Regions from separate parts of the Inediibacterium massiliense genome, predicted to be linked through region 1. Evidence: riboswitches for the same ligand, from Rfam matches in the RefSeq annotation. Region 1 holds a riboswitch; the other holds the start of a gene.
The links. Region 1 has a riboswitch for cobalamin ahead of BN2409_RS09795 (FecCD family ABC transporter permease). Riboswitches for the same ligand answer to the same signal wherever they lie in the genome.

Region 1 (8,383 bases):
TTTGATCATTTTCTTTAAAAGATTTAAAAACTTTATTGTATATTGAATATCCATATTAGAAAAAGCTTCATCTAAAAATAAAACTTTAGGTGTTTGAGCGAATGCTTTTGCCATCATCACTCTTTGTTTTTCTCCTCCACTTAAATGGGTGATGGGAATATGTGCAAACTGTAATGTTTGTGTACTCTCCATACTTTCATACACAATATCTAAATCTTCTTTTTTAAAATTTTTCATTCTTTCTTTAAAAGGGGTTCTTCCCATCATAACTATTTCCATACAAGTAAATGGAAATTTTATTTGTACATTTTGAGAAATGATAGCTATCTTTTGGCTTAATTCCTTTATATCATAATCTTTAATGTTTTTTTCTAAAAGAAAAATTTCTCCTTTATATTGGTCGAAATAACCATTCATTACATTCAAAAGGGTAGTTTTTCCAGAACCGTTTGGTCCAACAATTGTAGTCATTTTTCCTTTTTCAATATGAAAATCAATACCTTTTAAAACTTGTTTATTGTCATAGGAAAAAGATAAATTATTTATCTGATACATAACTATTCCCCCTATCTTAGGGATTTATTTCTCGTCATAAATATGTAGATAAAAAATGGTCCTCCTAATAAAGTAGTCAATACTCCAACAGGAATTTCCACATTCATAAGAGTTCTTGCACCCGTGTCTGCTAAAAGTAACAATTCTCCACCTAAAAGTGCGGACAAAGGAATCAAAATCCTATTATCTGATCCTACTATAAATCTTAACATATGAGGAACAATAAGTCCTACGAAACCAATCACACCACTTACAGATACACACACAGCAGTAATCAAAGATCCACAAATCAAAAATATTTTTTGAATTTTTTGAGTATCAATTCCTAATGCTTTTGCTTCCTTTTCACCTAAACACAAAAGATTTAAATCCTCTGAAAAATATATACATACCATCATACAAAATATAATAATTGGAACACTAATGATCACATGTTCCCAGTTTCTTGCAGCCAAGCTTCCCATAAGCCAATTGACAATAGCTGAAACATTTTCCCCTGCCATGCTTTTCAAAAGCTTAATTCCTGCAGATAAAATAGAACTTACAATAATCCCTGCAATAATTAAGTTGGTAGTACTTAAATAACCTTTTACTTTCGCAATGCTCATGACAATTCCTAGTGTTAAAAATGCTCCTATAAAAGCAAATACAGTTACAGAAACATGAAAAGAGTCTACAAATAAATTTAGATAAATTGCCATAGTAGCTCCAAAGGCTGCTCCTGAGGAAACCCCCATTGTATAAGAATCAGCTAATGGATTCATCAAAAGAGATTGAAAAACAACTCCAGAAACTGCCAAACCACTTCCTACTATGATAGCAATTAAAGCTCTTGGAATTCTTATATTCCACACAATTACTTCATAAGATTGTTCAATGTTTGTATACAGTTGCATATTTCCTGTGATTTTTCCAATAATAATTTTAACTACATCCATAGGATCTATAGATGCTTTTCCTAGATTAATCGAAAATAGAAAAGTACAAAATAATAAAATAATAAAAACAATGGCTACAACTTTTTCTTTATAACGTTTTTTTTGTAATATATGTATAAATTTATTTTCCATTTTTCCTCCAATCTTTCAGTTTTTTATGCATACAAAAAAGAGCTTTTGGAAAAGCTCTCGGATATACATAAAAATGGAATAACCATTTTCAAGCATATTCCACTTTCCCTCCGAAAGATGGATATTATTAAATATTAGGCAGGTCTCCTGGCTTAGCTTCATTTTACTTCTTTTCCTTCCCGGATTGATTCCAGTGGACACTCAAAGTTTCATCTGCTTTACAGTAGCGGGGGCTGCAGTGGCTTTTACCACTTTCTCTTTTCATTCTTTTTAGAAACCTAATATTAATTTATTCAGTTTTGATCATCTAAATTATACAGAATCATTTATGTTGTGTCAATGCGATTTGTCTTTTTTAATTGATATAAAATGTCATAAATTTATAATCTTATATTGATTAATTAATTTGATTCTGTTAGAGTTATAGGAGAATTTTATTCAAAGAAATGGGGCGAAGTCTGTGGACCACATCATTTCAATAAAAGATGTAACCAAAAAATATGAAAATTTTATTGCTGTGAATCATCTGAATCTAGATATTGAAAAGGGTAGTTTTTTAGGACTTTTAGGACCTAATGGAGCAGGAAAAACTACTTTAATCAAAATGCTTGTAGGTTTACTCAAGCCAAATAGTGGGAACATATACATTAAAAATCAAAAAATGTCTAGATCTAATTCCTTTTTAAAAAACACCATTGGAATTGTACCTCAGCATATTAATTTAGATAAAGAACTTTCTGTCAAAGAGAACCTTATCTTTGCTGCTAAGCTTTATAAATTAAAAGGAAAAGTAAGAGAAGAGAAAATAGAAAATCTTTTAGAGTTTTCTGATCTTAAAAATATCCAAAATAAAGCAGCTAAACATTTATCTGGAGGTATGCAAAGAAAACTAATGATTACAAAAGCTTTAATCAATGATCCTGAAATCTTATTTTTAGACGAACCTACTGTAGGAATTGATTTAAATACAAGAAGAAAAATATGGGACATGCTAAAGGGTATGAAAGATATGGGAAAAACGATTCTTCTGACTACTCATTATATTGAAGAAGCGGAATGTCTTTGTGATAAAATTGCTTTAATGGATCAAGGAAAAATATTTTATTGTAATACAAGTGAAAATTTAAAAGGAAACTTGGGCACTTTTACTGTAGAACATTTTAATGATCATAATATTACAGAATATAATTATTTTGATTCTTTAGACGAAGCAAAATTATATGCACATTCTCTTTGTGATGAATACATATTAAGAAATACAAATTTAGAAGATGTCTTTTATAATTTTACAAATAGGAAGGTAATATAGATGGAAATTTTGACAATACTATGGAGAGAGTTTGTTTTTTTTAAAAAAAGAGCCTTTAAAATTACTTCAGCTGCTGTCATAACCCCTCTTTTGTATCTTCTTGCATTTGGGTGGGGATTAGGCTCTAATGTGTCTATAGAAGGATTTAGCTATCTACATTATATTATTCCTGGTGTGATTGCTATGTCTACTATGCATACAAGCTTTAATGCCGTATCTTTAAGAATATCTGTAGCAAGACTGCATGAAAAAAGCTTTGAATATTATATGACTGCTCCTGTAAATATGTGTTTGCTTACTTTAGGATATGTACTTTCAGGAGCATTAAGAGGAATGTATGCAGGATTGATTATTTTAATCGTATCTTATATGTTTGGTGCTTATATTCATATCTCTTTTTCATTTTTATTTATATGTTTTCTAAATAGTATGTTATTTGCAGCTTTTGGATATTTTGCAGCCATGATCATTAATACTCACTATGATATGAATAGATTTACAAGTTTTATTATTACTCCTATGACTTTTTTATGTGGTACTTTCTTTTCTTTACAAAAAATGCCTCATATCATTAGAGGTTTTATTAATCTTCTTCCTCTTACCCATGCTATATCAGGTCTTAGAAATATAGCATTAAAAGGAGAGAGTAGTTTATTTTCTATCATGATTTTATCTTTATATTTTATAGTGTTTTACGCCTTAGGTGTTTATACAAGTTACAGAGAAATATAAAAAATTCGCATATTCCTTCGGAATTGCTCATGGCGCCAACGAAATTCTTTTATTTTATTCAGAATTTCCGTTGCTTAAAATTTGATGAAAATCTAACTTTCTAAAATTATCCACAATTTATTCATTTATATAATTTACTAAAGAATAAAAAGTCTTCTTTAGAAGATTTATAAGTCGACTTTTTTGAAATACATAACGAAAATTATAGACTGATCTATAAGCTTATTAAGTATATAATTTCCTATGTATTATAAATAATAGGAGGGGGGAAATGCAAATACTTAAATAGTATTTGCAAGCGATATGGCAAAATTTTATGGAATTGGTACAGGTCCTGGAGACAGCACATTAGTTACCATCAAAGCAGTAAAAACAATAGAAAAATTAGATCTTTTAGTTACACCAGAACCAAAAGAAGGAGGAGATAGTCTCGCTTTATCTATCGTAAAAGAATATATTCTTCCTACTACGGAAATTCGTCAAAGACATTTTCCTATGAATTTCAATGATGAAGAAAAAAATAAAGCTTGGCAAGAAATTGCTGATGAAATCGAAAAAGAAGTTAAAAATGGAAAAAATGTAGGATTTATTACTTTAGGTGATCCAATGCTTTATAGTACCTATGTATATATTTTGAATCTTTTAAAAGAAAATATAGAAATAGAAACGATTCCTGGAATTAGTGCTTTTTCTAATATTGCATCTAGTCAAAACTTTCCACTTGTCATGGATAGAGAAGCATTAGTCGTACTTCCTTGTACTGCTGATGAAGAAAAAATTGATTTTACTCTCCAACACTATAATTCTATTGTACTGATGAAAGTATATAAAAACTTTAAAGAAATTATTGAAAAACTAAAAAAATATAATTTAATTCAACATGCAATTTTAGTAAGCAATTCTTCTTTAGACAAAGAAGTGGTCTTTACAGATTTAGAAAATATTACACAAGAGCAAATTTCTTATTTCTCTACTATATTGATCAACAAAGAAAATTAACAATTAATATGCTCATAAAAAATGCAGGCTGATTACACTCAACCTGCATTTTTTAATATCCTAATATATTATATCCTCCATCTACATGAATAATTTCTCCTGTGATTCCACTACTTAAATGACTTGCTAAAAATACAGCTGTATTGGCTACTTCTTCTGTTGTTACCAATCTCTTTACAGGTACCTTTTCTTCAAATTCCTTTAACATCATATTAAAATCTCTAATTCCTTTTGCTGCTAATGTTTTAATAGGTCCTGCTGAAATCCCATTTACTCTTATATTATACATTCCTAAATCTGCTGCTAAATATTTGATACTCGCATCTAGTGAAGCTTTTGCAACTCCCATTACATTGTAGTTTTTTACAACTCTCTCTCCTCCTAAATAAGTAAGAGCCATAATACTTCCACCCTCATGCATAAGAGTCTTTGCATATCTAGACACAGCTACCAAAGAGTAAGAACTAATATCTTGTGCCATCTTGTATCCTTCTCTTGAAGTATCTATGTACATTCCTTCTAATTCTTCTTTTTTAGCATGAGCAATGGAATGTACAACTCCATGTAACACGTTCCATTTACTTTTTAATTTATCAAATGTATTCTTGATTTCTTCATCATTTGTAACATCACACGGCAGAAGATAAACATCCATATCTTCTGTTAATCTCTTTATTTTATCTAATACTTTCTCTCCTTGATAAGTAATACAAATATTTGCTCCTGATTCATAAAATGCTTTGGCAATAGCCCATCCAATACTTCTTTGGTTGGCAATCCCCATAATCACAATGTTTTTATCTTTTAATAATTGATACATTTATTTCTCCCCTTTATTTGAGTTTATTCAAGGCAGCAATCATTAAATCTCTTGCAATAGGTGCTGCACTTGACCCTCCAGTTGATCCAATATTTTCAAGTACTACTACTACACAGACATTTGGATCATCAGCTGGAGCAAATCCTACAAACCAAGCATGCTCCTTATCGGATTCATTCTCTGCAGTTCCTGTTTTTCCTGCAACTTTTATATTTCTAATTTTTGCTTTTTTTCCTGTTCCTTGATCTACTACATTTACCATCATATCTTTTATTTCTTGAGATGTCCACTCATCTGTCACACTTCCTAGAATTTGTGGACGAGCATTTTTAATGGTTCTTCCATCAGAACTAAGAATCTCTTTTACCAAATACGGCTTCATTATTTTTCCATCATTCGCAATCGCACTAGCCGCCATAACCATATTCAGTGGAGTCACTAAAATTTTACCTTGTCCAATAGCTGTAGCTCCTAATTCTGGTTTCGTTAGCATTTGTTTTGGAAATATAGAGTTTTTTGTTTTTAAATCAAAAGGAATTTTTTTATTAAACATATATTTTTCCGATGTTTTTTGTAATGTCTCTTCTCCTAACTCGAGTCCCATTCGAGCAAAAGCTATATTACAAGATACTCTCATAGCCTCTTTTAAATCAATTTTGCCATGAACATTTCCTCTATAGTCTCTTAATACATAACCATCAATATTCATACTTCCTCTACATTCAAAATGTTTACTAATATCATTTTCCATCGCTGCCGTCGCAGTAATAATTTTAAATACAGATCCTGGAGTATAAAGCCCCATTGTAGCTCTATTCAGCAATGGACTATTTTGGTTCTCTGTAATTTCATCCCAATGGTCCTTGATTGTAGCTGGATCAAAATCTGGATTACTAACCATTGCATATATTTCACCATTTTTAGGATTCATAAGTATAATAGAGCCTTTTTTACCACTTAAATACTTATGGGCATTATTTTGTAAATCATGATCAATGGTAAGTATTAAATTATTTCCTTTTTCTTTAGGTCCTGTAATTTTTTGTGTAATCTCTACAATAGGATTTTGCTCAATATTTAATAATTCTTTATTGTAAGAAGACTCTAAACCTGATTTTCCATATTCTTTTAAGCTATATCCAATAATATGACTATAAAGATTTCCAAATGGATAATAGCGTACCTGTCCATTTTGAGTTTTTTGGCTATAAGCCAATGTCTTTCCATTTCGATCTGCAATAATTCCTCTTAAAATATGCTCTTCATTGACCCATTGTCTTTTATTGTAATTATTGGTAACCACCTTCGAAGCCTGAAAAACTTCAAAATAACTTAGATAAACTACTAAAGCTATAAAAAGCATAGTAAGTACAATTAATACTCTTATGATTCTTTTATCTGTCTTATCCATTTTCTTCCTCCTGCCTAGGATCCATCTCTTCAGAAGCTACTTGTAAAATTCCTAAAGCAGCAAAACTTGAGATTAAAGAGCTTCCTCCATAACTTACAAAAGGAAGTGTCACTCCCGTTAGGGGAATCATTTTAATAACTCCCCCAATAATAATAAACGCTTGAAGTCCTAGTAAAGTTGTCATTCCTATAGCAACAATTTTAAAAAATAAATTTTGTTGATACAAAGCAATTTTAAAGCCTCTATATACTAAAATCAAAAATAGCATAATCACTCCAATTCCACCAAATATACCCATTTCTTCGCAAATAGCAGAAAAAATAAAATCCGTATGGACTTCTGGAATAAATTCTGGATACCCAAGACCAATACCCGTTCCAAAAAAACCTCCTGATGCAATAGCAAATAAAGACTGAGTAATTTGATATCCTTTATTATCAATATACGTCCAAGGATCTAGCCAAGTAACTACTCTAATCTGCACATGGTGTACCATAAAATAACTTATAACAGCAATAAAAATAGCTCCCACTATATTATAATAAATTAGTTTTCTATTCTTTTCAAATATATAAAAAATCGTCATAAATATAAAATAAAAAATCATAGCTGTTCCTAAATCTCTTTGAATAAATAAAAATCCTATATAAGTATACACAATACCTATGAGTCCATAAGAATTGATCATTTTTTCTTTTTTCCCATAATAAGAAGCCAAAAAAAATACAAATATTATTTTTATAAGTTCTGCAGGCTGAAATCCAAATTTTCCTACTTTGATCCAATTGGTAGCCCCTTTAATTTTCACTCCAAAAATAAGAGTAGACAAAAACAATATAAAACATAAAATCATATAAACTTTTGTCCAATCTTCCCATCCCTTTATCTTTTTAATCAAGCCATAAAATATAAAAAAAGTGGTCATTCCCACACCAAACCAAGTAATTTGCCGAAACCCATAAGAGGGATTAATCCGATAAATCATAATAATTCCTATACTTATAAGCATAGTCATAATCAAAAAAATGTAATGATCTCCAGATGAAGTTTTTAATAGTATAAAATTAGAAATATAGATAATACAAGTAAGAAGTATCCCTGAAATTAAAATAAAATCATCGAAGTTCTCCTTATAAAAATACAAAAGAAATAAAGCCATAATATCTATTAATAAAATTAAATTTTGTGGTGTTTTATAACTCAACAATTTTTTAACCATCTAGATTACTCCTCTATAAATAAAAATTCAATTTGTCCTAGCCTTATACGATCTCCACTTTTAAGTTTTACCACATCTATCATACGATCTCCATTTAAATAAGTTCCATTTGCACTATCTAAATCCTCCACAAAAAAATTTCCTTCATCCCATATAATTTTTACATGTTGATTAGATATGTAAGGATCATTGATTACAATATCATTTTCTTTTTTTCTTCCAATCGTCATAGTTTTTTCAATTGTATACACTTCCTTGACTTTAAATG
Region 2 (8,383 bases), 240 kb from region 1:
ATCATTCAATACAATTTCATGGCATTTATCGCAGTAGGATCTATGCTACTTCTTACGATTACAGGATGGGATCGTTTTATTCCTCTATTTAAGCTTCCATCTGAACCAGATGTAAAACTAAAAAAAGATATTGTAGCAAAAGAAATATAGCTGAGGATTTTCCTCAGCTTTGTTTTTTAATAAATAGATATAGATACCTCTGTTACATAGTTTGAAGGATCATTTGTGAAAAAACTGTTAATGATTTGTGTTTCGTAGATAAATCCAGTAATAGCAAGCTTTTTTTCTCGAGCATAGGACAATAAAGTATTTCTTGTTTCATGTAGATTTTCATAAGATCCGTAGTGATAGGCGCATAAATAAAGTCCTTCTGGCTTGTATAAGCAACTTTTTGACTTATAAGGGTTGTCTAGTTTAATAGAAATTTTTTTGACTAAAAAATTTCTATTGGGATCTAAAGTTACAACCCATCCATAAGACCAGGGCATTTGTGTATAGCCTTTAAAATGATATTGTGCCAATTTAGAAAATGTTAAAGAAAAATCATTGGTATGATCATTAGGATCAATATCTAATGTGAAAAGATATTGATCTTTTATATACTTTTGATAAATTTTATGGGGATCATATAAAGTTTCTCCTTCTTTGATACGAGAAAGATTATGTTCTAAAGATTTTTTCATTGTTTTTAGTTTTTTAATTTCAGTACTTAATGTTTCAATTTGAGTGGTGAGCATTTGTTTTGTTGTTTCTAATGAATGATTACTTAATATAGTTTGAATATCATTTAATGAAAAACCACTGGCTTTTAAAGACAGTATTAAGTAAAATTTAGGGAATTGGTTTAAGGAATAATATCTATATTTTGTTTTTTCATTTACATAGGAAGGTTTAATTAGATTGATTTTATCATAAAAAATAAGTGTTTGTTTGGTGATATTAAATATTTTACATATTTGTCCAGATAAAAAATGAAAATTTGACATAATTCCTCCTTAAAATATTTGACTATATAGTAACAATATAGTTTATAATGAATAATGTCAAATGAAATTCATAAAGGTATATTTGTAGTAGACAATTTTATAGGATCATAAATTTTGATAGAGCAATCTATCTTCAGGGAATCAGGTGAAAATCCTGAACAGTCCCGCTGCCGTATAAGCTAGCTTATGCAGATGCCACTGGAAATACTGGGAAGGCGCATAAAGTGACAAAGCTTGAGTCGGAATACCTGGTTTATGATTTGTATAAAAGATTTTTTACGAGCGATGAAAAATCTTAGAGAGATAGTGTCTCTGATTTTTTGTACCCTTGTAAAAGGGTACTTTTTTATTTTATAAGGGCAGGAGATGGTGGAGGGGGTATACAAGAATTTTTAACATTGATAATGATACTAAATATTATTGTTAAGGTAAAAAGTAAGGATGGTAATATGAAGAAATATATTTATAATTACTGGGAAGAAGAAGCAGATTGGTATGATGAAACGCTTCCTTCAAATGTGAAATATGAGGATCTATTGAAAGGTTTGGCTAACTATATTTTTTCTTATATTCCAGATATTGAAAAAAAACAATCATTAAATATATTAGAGTTAGGCTGTGGAACAGGAAGGTTGTTGATAGAATTATCTAAAACTCATCACAACGTAATGGGAGTGGATATATCTTGGAATATGCTAAAAATAGCAAAAGATCATGGGAAAATTTTAAATGTTCCTATTGAAGTGTATCAGATGGATGTACATTCTATGCTATTTGAAGAGGATTCATTTGATTTATTAGTTGGAAGCAATGTTGTTTGGACTCTTGAAAATCCAGTCAAAGCCTATGAAGAATGGTATAGAGTACTAAAGCCTCAAGGAAAGTTAATAGTATTGGATGCAAATTGGAATTTATGGCGGTATAACCCGTTAGAAAGAAAGAAGTATCAACAATACCAAGAGTATCTAATCCATAAATATGGCAGAGGGACACATACATATAAAGACTTATTTTATGGAGAAGAAATTGATAAAAAAACATACTTAAGTGATAAGTATAGACCAGATTGGGATATAGATGTACTCAAAAGTATTGGTTTTCATAATATTCAAATTCAACATAGTGTTTCTGACATTATATGGGATTCAAAGACTATTGAATTAAATCATTTGACACCACCATTTATGATTTGTGCACAAAAATAATAAAATAGGAGGAATATATATGGATTTTGGAAAAAGAATTAAACAATATTGGGAAGGGGAAGCAGATATTTATAGTGTTTGTATAGAAGAGGAATTAGGAAACTTTCAAAGAGAGGCATGGAAAAAAATAGTATTAGAGTATGCACCCAAAAAACAATGTTTAGATATCCTTGATATCGGAACGGGCCCAGGATTTTTTCCTATTGTTCTTGGAGAGGAAGGACATCATGTAACAGGAATTGATATAACAGAAAATATGATTTCTTATGCAAGAAAAAATGTTGAGAGGGCTGGAAGTAAAGCAAATCTTTTAACAATGGATTGTCATAATTTAGAGTTTGAGGATGATACTTTTGATTTGATTGTGTGTAGAAATTTGACTTGGACATTAGATAATCCTATTCAAGCCTATGAAGAATGGCATAGAGTATTAAAACCTTCAGGAAGATTATTAATTTTTGATGCCAATTGGTACTTGCATTTATTTGATGAGAAGCTAAGAGAAAAATACGAAGAAAATGAAAAAAAACTTATTGAAAAATACGGAAGAAAAACACATAATCATAAAAACAATGTAGAAGGAGATGCGCTTAGCAAAAAGTTGTTTATGAGTAATAAAGTTCGACCACAATGGGATTTGAATCAATTGATTCAAATGAAATTTTCAAAAGTCTTTTCAGAAATTAATATCGTAGATCAAGTTTGGGATGATATGGGAAAAGAATTAAATGCAACGACTCCACAATTTTTAGTGGGAGCAGAAAAATAGGCAAGGTGGCTTAAAGATGGGTGGAAACTATTTAAGATTAGTGACTTTTTTAAAACAAGCGAAAAAAGAAACTTTGTGTAAAGTTTTTTTGGGACTGTCTATAATTGCTTTAAATTTTATGCAAGCAATGCTTCTTGCAAAAGGTATTAGTAATGTCATTGAAAGATGTAGCTTTATGAAGATGATTACTTATTTGATGATGATTGTTTTGGTAATTATAACAAAATGTTATTTGATACGATATCAAGAAGGTTATGCAAAAAAAATGGCTGCAAAGATTAAAGGAATGATTAGAGAAAAATTACTAGATAAGTTAATGGTATTAGGTCCCGCATATCAAAATAAGAAAAGAAGTGGCAATATCCAATCTTTAATTACAGATGGAGTGGAATCTTTTGAAACTTTTCTAGTGTATTACATTCCCCATGGGATAGTTGTATTTATTGCAATAAGTTGTGCGATTACATATATGATTCAATTAGACAAGATTGTGGGGGTTGTGATTATATTCATGGGGCTTTTATCTATTTTGATACCTCATTTCCTTATGCCAGCCATTTCTAAAATTATGATTGAGTATTGGAAGTCTTATGCATTTTTAAATGCACAATATATTGATTCTATGCAAGGAATGAGCACTTTAAAAGCTTTTGATGCTAGTACAAGAATAGGAAAACAATTGGCTAGTGATGCCCGAGATTTTGCGAAGGAATCTATAAAAAATACAGGAATGTCTTTGGCAGATTCTGCAATAATTGTGTTTTTTACTATGTTAGGTACAGCATTGGCAGTATTGATAGGAGCTTTTCATATGTCAAATGGACAACTTGGATATAATGAGCTATTGATTATATTATTTTTATCTGGTGAGTGTATGAAGCCTTTTTATGAGTTAAATACGTATTGGCATGGAAGTTATTTGGGTTTTTCTGTTGCAGAAGAGTTATACCAGATTCTTGATGAACCATTAAAGCAAGGAGATCATACGAAGAATAAGGTTGTATCTAGTAAGAACCTTAATATAAAGTTAGATGGTGTATTTTTTAGATACAATGAAGATTCAGGCTATGTATTAAAAGATGTAAATATGGATATGCAGCCTGGAAGTATGACTGCAATTGTAGGGGAATCTGGTTCAGGAAAGTCAACTATTGTCAATCTACTATTGAGATTTTTTGATACAGAACTAGGAGAAATCAAATTAGATTCTATAGATATTGAAGAATATGATATTTCGTATTTAAGAAATCAAATTGCAGCAGTATTTCAAGATACATATTTGTTTTATGGGACAGTTAAAGAGAATTTACGTATGGCAAATCCCCATGCAACAGAAGAAGAAATCATAGATGCAGCCAAGGTTGCCAATGCACATGATTTTATTATCAATCTTCCAAATGCTTATGAAACTGTGGTAGGAGAAAGAGGTGCTACTTTATCTGGTGGACAAAGACAGAGAATCTCTATAGCAAGAGCAATTTTAAAGAATGCACCTATTTTAATTTTGGATGAAGCTACTTCAAGTGTGGATATGAAAAGTGAGAAATTAATTCAAGATGCTTTAGAAAAATTGATGAAGAATAAAACAACTATTGTAATTGCTCATAGATTATCTACCATAGAAAAAGCAGATAAAATATATGTGCTAAAAGACGGAAAGGTCAAAGGGGAAGGAACACACGAAGAACTTTTATGCAACTGTGAAACGTATCAAGGACTTATTCGTGCACAGGAAAATATAGGAGAAAACATATGAATACGAATAAAAAAACTATAAAAAGTAATAAATATCGATTTACTTATATTATGAAACTTTCTAAAAAACTACATGTTTATCTACCGAGAGTGATTGGGGCAATTGTAAGTGGAATTTTAAACCATCTTTTTACTATTGCGATAGCGGCTATATCTGCTTACATGGTTGGTTTAGCTGTACAAGATAAATTAAAGGATTGTTTTTTTGTTCTTGCAAGTACTATGGTTATTTGTTTGATTATGAGAGTGATTGCATATTTTAGTGAAATGTGGCTTGCTCATGATGTGGCATTTAAAGTATTAGCTGATTTTAGAATTATGCTTTTTCAGTCCATAGAGAAAGTTTCACCAGCAATTTTATTAGATATGAGATCAGGACAGCTAGCTTCTACTTTAATGAGTGATGTAGAACTATTAGAATGGTTTTTTGCCCATTCTTTTGGAAGTACCCTTGTTGCTGTGATCGTACCTATGGTTTTAATTGCTTTTATGGGATGGATTCATCCCATATTTCCAATCATGATGCTTATATTTTTAGGAGTACTTGTTAGTATACCTTGTTTATTAAAGGATAAGGCTGATCGTCAAGGCGAAAAAGTAAGGTGTCAGTTAGGAGATGCAAGTGCAGTAACGGTAGAAGGCATACAAGGGATGAAAGAGATTTTGACATTGAATTATCTAAAAAAATATAAAGAAAAAAATAAAAATTATATGAAAAAAATGTATACTAGCCAATTGGAGTATGGAAAAAGGTTAGGAACAGAAGGAGCTTTGATACAAGGGGTATTAGGGATTGCAACACTTAGTATAATGGGAGTTGCTGCTATGTTAGTAGTACAGGGGAAAATGGAATTTGAATGGTTTCCAGTAATTGTGATTTTATCAGGTATGACATTTAATCCAGTGATTGAAATATGTAATACAGCACGCAATTTTGGACTTATATTTGCTGCAGCCAATAGAGTGTTTTTAGTTTTAGAGGCAGAGCCTTTAGTAAAAGATGAAGGAGAACATATAAACAATAAGGATATATATCCTAAAATTTGTTTTGAAAATGTATCTTTTTGGTATCAAGAGAAACAAAAAAAAGCTGTTAAAAATATAAGTTTTAAGGTAGATCATGGAGAAACGGTAGCGTTAGTAGGAGAATCAGGAGCAGGAAAAACTACCTGTATGAATTTACTTTTAAGATATTGGGATGTTAAAGAAGGACGAATATGTATTGGTGATAAAAATATAAAAAATATTTCATTATCAAATTTGCGTCAAATAACCTCAGCTGTATTACAGGAAGTTTATTTATTTAATACAACCATACGCGAAAATATTAAACTAAGTAATCCTGAAGCTACAAATGAGGATGTAGAGAAAGCTTGTAAATCTGCTTTAGCACATGATTTTATTATGAAATTTCCAAAGGGTTATGATACTGTAGTAGGAGAAAGAGGAACGTCTTTATCAGGAGGACAAAGGCAAAGAATTGCAATTGCTAGGGCTATATTAAAAAATGCTCCTATTTTAATATTAGATGAAGCTATGTCTAGTTTGGATACAGAAAATGAAAAAGAAATACAAAAAGCTTTAAAAACAAATTTTCAAGATAGGACAATTTTAGTTATTGCACATAGATTGTCTACGATTCAACAAGCTGATCGTATTATATTTATTCGGGAAGGAAAAATTGAAGAAATAGGTTCTCATGATGAATTAATGAAAAAAGATGGATTCTACAGACAGATGATTTCCTCTCAATTTAAAAAAGTCAATGCAAAAATGCCTATTGAGGTGATGGGATAATGAAATATATATTTCACAGAATACTTCTTTTGATTCCAATATTGTTTCTTTTATCTATTATTACATTTTCTTTGAGTCATGTTTCTTCAGGTGATCCAGCTAGAGTGATTGCAGAAAAAGAGTATGGAAGACCAACATTAGGACAAATTCAAAAAATAAGAATAATGCATGGATTAGATAAACCTTTTTATCAGCAATATATTTTTTGGATGAAAAAAGTATTAAATAAAGATTTTGGTATTTCATATAAAACATCGAGACCAGTTATGGAAGAAATACAAGAAAGAGTTACAATTACTATAAAGTTATCTTTGGTAGCATTTTTAATTCTAATAGGTATTGCTATACCTATGGGAATATTTTGTGCTCTCTATCCAAATAGTTTATTGGATAAAATGTGTCAAGTAGTGTCTTTTACGAGTGTTTCCATTCCATCATTTTTAGTAGGACTTATTCTACTCTATATTTTTGGTGTAAAGCTACAATGTATTTCTGTTTTAGGTTGTATGCAAGATTATATTATGATTCCAGCTTTTACACTTGCTTTTAGTTATATAGGTATTGTGATAGGACTTATAAACACCAGCATGAGGCAAGTTCTAAAACAAGATTATATTCGTTCTGCAAGAGCAAAAGGTATTGGAGAGTGGAAAATTATATTCAAACATAGTCTAAAAAATGCTATTTTACCTGTTATGACACAAATGAGCATGATATTTTGCAGTTTTTTATCTGGTTCTGCTATTATTGAATCTATTTTTTCGGTACAAGGTCTTGGGAAGCTCATATTAGATTCAGTTGCTGTAAAAGATATTCCTGTCATTCAAGCTTTTGTAATGCTTATAGCCATTTTTATTGTACTTATAAATCTTATGATTGATATTTTATATCAAATGATTGATCCTCGTATTAAGTTAGATTAAGGAGGAAATAAGTTGTTTAGAATAACAAAACGAATTTTCAAATCAGATTTTTGGTACTTCTTTTTTAAACAGAAAAAAAGTATTTTAGGATTTAGTATTATTATTATTTTATGCTTTGCAGCATTATGTGCACCGTGGATTGCTCCAAATGATCCTTTAGAGGTAAATATTGCAAACAAATTGCAACATCCCAATGCTCAATATTGGTTGGGGACAGATAACTTAGGAAGATGTGTGGTTTCAAGGCTGATCTTTGGAACAAGAAATTCTTTGTTTTATAGTGTGATTGTACTGATTATTACATTGGGGATTGGTATTCCTATTGGAATGGTTTCGGGATATATAGGTGGAAAAGTAGATTTGGTAATGATGAGAATAATTGATTTGGTATTGGCATTACCTAGTTTTATGGTGGCACTTGCTATTGCAGGTGTATTAGGTCCTAGTACAAAAAATATGTTACTAGCCATGTGTATGGTATGGTGGTCTGGGTATGCTCGATTTTTTAGAGGACTTACTATACAAATGAAAGAAAGTGATTACATAATGGCTGCTATATCAGGAGGATGTAGTCATATTCAAATTATTTTTAGACATTTATTGAAAAATATGATTCCACCTATTATTATATTGGCCACATTGGAGATAGGATCTATCATATTGGCTATAGCAACATTTTCATTTATTGGACTAGGTATTCAACCACCTATTCCTGAATGGGGAATTATGCTAAGTGATAGCAAAGATTATCTACAATCTTATCCACAGCTTATGTTTTATCCTGGAATTGTTATTGTAGTGACGGTAATGTCCTTTAATCTTTTAGGAAGAGGGATGAGAAATGCAATGCAGACAACAAAGTGATGTTTTAAAGATTAATAATCTTCATATTGAATTTAAAGTGCAAAAGGGTAGCATACAAGCAGTAAGAGGTGTAAATTTAGAAGT

Region 2: it holds a riboswitch for cobalamin, as region 1 does, so the genes downstream of both, BN2409_RS10885 (class I SAM-dependent methyltransferase) here and BN2409_RS09795 (FecCD family ABC transporter permease) in region 1, are expected to answer to the same signal.

The regions. Positions count from the first base shown of each region.
Region 1 covers NZ_LN876587.1:253,066-261,448, reverse strand. The annotation lists gene BN2409_RS09800 (ABC transporter ATP-binding protein) at 1-555, opposite strand, end outside; gene BN2409_RS09795 (FecCD family ABC transporter permease) at 567-1,625, opposite strand; cobalamin riboswitch at 1,746-1,922, opposite strand; gene BN2409_RS09790 (ABC transporter ATP-binding protein) at 2,086-2,934, shown strand; gene BN2409_RS09785 (ABC transporter permease) at 2,935-3,666, shown strand; gene BN2409_RS09780 (cobalt-factor II C(20)-methyltransferase) at 3,970-4,665, shown strand; gene BN2409_RS09775 (enoyl-ACP reductase FabI) at 4,718-5,485, opposite strand; gene BN2409_RS09770 (peptidoglycan D,D-transpeptidase FtsI family protein) at 5,499-6,896, opposite strand; gene BN2409_RS09765 (FtsW/RodA/SpoVE family cell cycle protein) at 6,889-8,115, opposite strand; gene BN2409_RS09760 (FHA domain-containing protein) at 8,121-8,383, opposite strand, start outside.
Region 2 covers NZ_LN876587.1:498,042-506,424, forward strand. The annotation lists gene BN2409_RS10875 (Na+/H+ antiporter NhaC family protein) at 1-150, shown strand, start outside; gene BN2409_RS10880 (MerR family transcriptional regulator) at 177-986, opposite strand; cobalamin riboswitch at 1,080-1,256, shown strand; gene BN2409_RS10885 (class I SAM-dependent methyltransferase) at 1,436-2,191, shown strand; gene BN2409_RS10890 (class I SAM-dependent methyltransferase) at 2,211-2,960, shown strand; gene BN2409_RS10895 (ABC transporter ATP-binding protein) at 2,977-4,716, shown strand; gene BN2409_RS10900 (ABC transporter ATP-binding protein) at 4,713-6,512, shown strand; gene BN2409_RS10905 (ABC transporter permease) at 6,512-7,435, shown strand; gene nikC (nickel transporter permease) at 7,448-8,299, shown strand; gene BN2409_RS10915 (ABC transporter ATP-binding protein) at 8,277-8,383, shown strand, end outside.